DNA from 2 places in the Peribacillus sp. NPDC101481 genome. Region 2 is predicted to be linked to the other one. Evidence: riboswitches for the same ligand, from Rfam matches in the RefSeq annotation. Region 2 holds a riboswitch; the other holds the start of a gene.

Region 1 (2,409 bases), 450 kb from region 2:
CATTTCAATTCCCACAAGCTTGCGAGGAGCTCCTTTCTCCTTTTGCTCAGCAAGAACGGCTTTCCCGAAAAAATCAACTTCCTTATCGACTTTTACTGCAAAACCAATCCCGGCTTCTATCGGGGTGATGTCTGCTGAAAGCTCCTGCCCATACAACGGCAGTTTCGCTTCAAAACGCAGGGTATCACGAGCACCTAAACCAATCGGCTGAACTCCCTCTTCGTTTCCGGCATCCATAATCGCCTTCCAAAGGGCTGGACCATTTTCACTGTCACTATATATCTCAAAGCCATCCTCACCAGTGTATCCAGTACGGGATACCATCGTGGAGATACCGTTAATCATGACATTTTCCTTGAACTTGAAAAATCCAATTTCACTTAAAGCAGTATTTCCCGATAGTTTTTGTAAAATCTTCTCTGCAGATGGCCCTTGAAGTGCCAGCTGTGTATAGTCACTAGATACATTCTTGATTTGGACATCTTCCGATAAATGAGCTTGCAGCCAATTGAAATCTTTTTCTGTGTTCGCTGCATTGACCACGAGCAGATAGTCATCCTCAGACCTTTTATACACGATTAGATCATCAACCGTGCCTCCGTTTTCATAACACATGGCGGAATATTGGGCACCGCCCTGTTTCAGCTTTGATATATCATTAGTCAGCATCTTTTGTAAAAAGGAAAGGCTCCCAGGACCCTTAACATCGACTTCACCCATATGGGAAACATCGAATAACCCCGCTTTTGTACGTACGGCTTCATGTTCGTCCTTTATACCCGAAAATTGGACAGGAAGTTCCCAGCCGCCAAAATCAATCGTTTTACCTCCGTATTCACGATAAACCTCAAATAGTGGTGTTCTTTTTAAATCGGTCAAAAAATGACCCCCTTCAGATTTTTTTAAATTAATTGGCTTCATTATCAAAAGCTTCTTGTCATTACGCATCAGATATATCCTGATTCATGATGTGAAAAAAGCACAAAAAAGGACAGAGAAAGCCCGTTTGAGCTTTTTCTCTGTCCTGAAACCTGAAAGTTTACCTATGTAATAGGTTTTCCCCTTTGGTGGCCGTCCCAAAACGGGCGGCGCTCTCCAGAGTTGCGTCCAATAAGAGTTCTTTTGCCTGAGAGATTCACTGCTAAGTTTGCTCCTTCGGCGCTACATCCGTAGTCTCTCCCCTTATCTTCACCCGCATATAAATGGTCTACCAATGAAAGGAAGCGAATAAGCCACCAAACATCGGTAAAACCCCTGAGCATCGTGGAATGCATTCTCTGCCAATTCTCCTGAAACCTCAGAAACCGTTTGATTGGTCTCCTTCAGTAATCTTGGATAAATTAGAAGTCTATAGCCCATACTAAGAAAACGCGAACTGCAAAATCGATGTACAAAGATTCTTTGTAGCGTTGGGAAATTGGAATTTTCTAAATATACTTATATCCTACCCTAAGAAACTTATCTCTGCAATATCTTTTGAAGAGAAATATTTTTATTACTTCACATATGAAATGTTCGGGTTTTGACCTTTTATTAAGGAAAATATGATTTAAGAGGGAGTTATTTCTATGAAAATCAATATATCCTTTAATTCTGAATGGAATGACGAGTTTCTGCAAAAGATGGAAAATGACGGTCCATGGGGAAACTGGGAGCTTTATAAGCTCGCGGTTCAAATGGAGGAAAATCTTATCATCCCTGATTTTGAAGGTTTACAGGCGCCCAAGCACCTTCCGCAGTTAACCCCGCTTCCCCATCAATTGGAAGCAGCCAAGCAAGTGGTGGAAAAGATGAATGGAAAAGCCATTTTAGCTGATGAGGTAGGGCTCGGAAAAACAATTGAAGCTGGATTGATCCTAAAAGAGTATATGATTAGGGGCCTTGTAAAAAAAGTTTTGATCCTTGTTCCGGCTTCCCTTGTCACACAATGGGCTTTTGAATTGAACACCAAGTTTCATATACCGGCAGTCGTTCAGAGAAAAAGCTATGTTTGGGACTCCTGTGATGTGGTCATTTCATCCATTGATACAGCGAAACGAGCTCCACATCGAGATATCATTTTCAAGCAGGAATACGACTTCATCATTATTGATGAAGCTCATAAACTTAAAAATAATAAGACGAAGAACTATGAATTCGTCCAAAATCTGAAAAAGAAATTTTGTTTACTCCTGACAGCCACTCCGATTCAAAATAAAGTCGAGGAAATTTTCCACCTCGTTTCGTTATTGAAACCAGGCCACTTGGGAAATGCCTCACTTTTTTCAGAAAAGTATAAAGGGAAAGGCCGGAACATTATTGAAGATGAACACCTAAAGGAACTTGTCAACACTGTCATGATTCGAAACCGGCGGGCCGATACTGGCATTGAATGGACAAAACGGCATGTGGAGACCATCACCATTGAAT
Region 2 (2,409 bases):
TTGGGATGGTGATTGAAATATGCCTTCTCCACCCCTTTTGGTTTACAGCCAATGTAAAAGAAGCAGCCAGGAATCTTTTCTGCATAATACGAAAAATCCTCTGAACCAGAGAAAACCGGAAATTCCATAACCTTTTTAATATCTTGGTCTTTCATGCTTTCCAGACTATTTTTCACGAATCCAGTCAATTCAGGGTCATTATATAACGGAGGATAATCAGGCACATATGTTAGTTCGCACTGAACATCAAATTCCGTTTCTATCCCTTTAACGATGCGGTGGATTTCCCTATCGATCAGCTGTTGGGTCTCTGCTGTCATATAACGGACATCCCCTTCAATTTCTATACGATCTTTAATGACATTAAAGCTTCCTTTTCCATCGAAGGAGCCGACTGTGACCACGCCCATATCAAAAGGGTTCAAGCGGCGGCTGATCACGGTTTGTACGGCTGTCACGAAATGGGCGCCTGCCACAATGGCATCATTGGCCATATGCGGGGACGAACCATGGCCGCCTACACCCTTAATCGCCAGCTTGAAATAGGTCCGTCCAGCCATCGAATAGCCGCCGTGATACCCGACAACCCCTGCAGGATGGGACGGAAATAAGTGGATTCCAAAAACGGCATCAAGTTCATCCAAAAACCCTGATTCCATAATGCTCTTTGCTCCACCTGGGGGTGTTTCTTCTGCATGTTGATGGATTATTTTAATCGTACCGGATAGGGAATCTTTAAGCTCATTGATGCAGTCTGCCAGAACCAATAAATAAGCGGTATGCCCATCATGTCCGCAGGCATGCATGACACCTTCATTTTTTGAACGGAACGGGACATCCGCTTCTTCTGTAATCGGCAACGCATCGAAATCCGCACGGAGACCTATCGTTTTCCCAGGTTTTCCGCCTTCGATCGTTACGATGATCCCTAATCCATTTCCTACATTCGTTTGAATCGACACATCCTTACCCTTATAAAAATCAATGATATATTGTGCCGTTTTTTCTTCTTTGAAGGATAGTTCCGGGTTCTCGTGTAAATGACGGCGGATTTGAACCATTTCCCCTTTACGGGCTTCCAGCATGTTCATTAATTTGCTTTTCACGTTCACGTTTATTCTCCCCCTTATTTCAAGTTGAGCATATTAGTAGTTCCATGTTCGGTGCATGCCTTCCGATACAAAGTGCCAATTAAAAAAGGGCAGTGAAGGATTGCGTAAACTTACCGCTCCCCTTCTCTGTCCTTTTCACCTGAGAGTTTAGCTCCATTTTTGGTCATGGAGATTTCCCCTTTGGTGGCACACTGCTTCCTGCGCACTCTCCAGAGCTGCGTCCAGCTGCGGTTCCATTTACCTGAGAGATTTGCTCCAAGGGATCTTTTTGGAACTTGCTCCTTCGGTGGCTCAATGCTTGCACTCTCCCACAACGTTCATCCGCTTGTTCTTTTTATATTCTCAAAATATTCCAATTATATTATCGCCGATTAAAAAATAAATATCAACTCTGAGTTATAAACTCTATTAAACTTTAAAAGGACCGCTGCCAGATGCTGACACGATCCTTTTGTGATTCATTATTGTTCAGGCTTTTTGTTTTTACCCATAATGAAGATGGGCTCCAACTCATTTTCTTCATAAAGGAATGATAGAGCCGTTATCGGAACATGACCGCTGGCAAAGAAGCTCATCGCCATTTGCGCAAGAATATCATAGCCCGTATCATTCTTCACATCGGCAATGATGATGACATCCTGATGGGGAATGGCCACAGCCATGGTTCCCTCGATCTTGTCCTTCATTTCCCGAAGCCATGATTCATTTAAAATCCTGCTGGCATCATATCCATCATTCGTGTTCAAAAAATAAAATGCATTACCTGCAACGATATCCGACTTCATTTCAGTGGTGAGGGAACGGGCATTGAATAGGGCAATTTCACGGATCCTGTCACCCTGCCAATTTTCCCGTTGAATCATCTTTTCATCTATAAGACGGTAGGTTTTCCCTAAATCAAGGGCATAAAAAACCCGGGTTTCAGCCGTATGCTCATCGAATAAAAACGGATTTCCTTCTTCGGATTCCATTGGAAAGGAGGTCGAGCGGATGACTGGGAAAATGAATTTCTCCTTGCCTTCCATACTGTGTTCTTCCCCCATCACATTCAGGGCCTCTTCCACGTAATAGGTAATTTCATCGATGGCCTTTTCCTGTACGTTTTCATAGTTAGCAAGCACAGGAGGCAACTCGATGGTGATCCCCTTCCCGGTCTTCACATTTTCCACCCGTAACGTATCTTGCTTGCTATCGAATTTGAATGAGCGATTCTCATCTTTTAAACGCTCCTTCAAGATATTTTTCAGCTTCGTGCTGTCCATTTTCATGACTGACCCTCCTCTTCATTGAAAAATCC

The links. A riboswitch is a leader RNA that binds a small molecule or an ion and turns the genes downstream of it on or off. The one in region 2 is predicted to bind glycine.
Region 1: linked by a shared signal. The riboswitch ahead of gcvT (glycine cleavage system aminomethyltransferase GcvT) and the one ahead of ACIROD_RS06980 (amidohydrolase) in region 2 are both predicted to bind glycine.

What each region holds. Positions count from the first base shown of each region.
Region 1 is NZ_JBIWNJ010000001.1:1,006,039-1,008,447, forward strand. Features, by position in the region: gene gcvT (glycine cleavage system aminomethyltransferase GcvT) at 1-879, opposite strand, end outside; glycine riboswitch at 1,018-1,101, opposite strand; glycine riboswitch at 1,105-1,192, opposite strand; gene ACIROD_RS04805 (DEAD/DEAH box helicase) at 1,569-2,409, shown strand, end outside.
Region 2 is NZ_JBIWNJ010000001.1:1,459,514-1,461,922, forward strand. Features, by position in the region: gene ACIROD_RS06980 (amidohydrolase) at 1-1,106, opposite strand, end outside; glycine riboswitch at 1,331-1,433, opposite strand; gene ACIROD_RS06985 (DUF1444 domain-containing protein) at 1,574-2,380, opposite strand.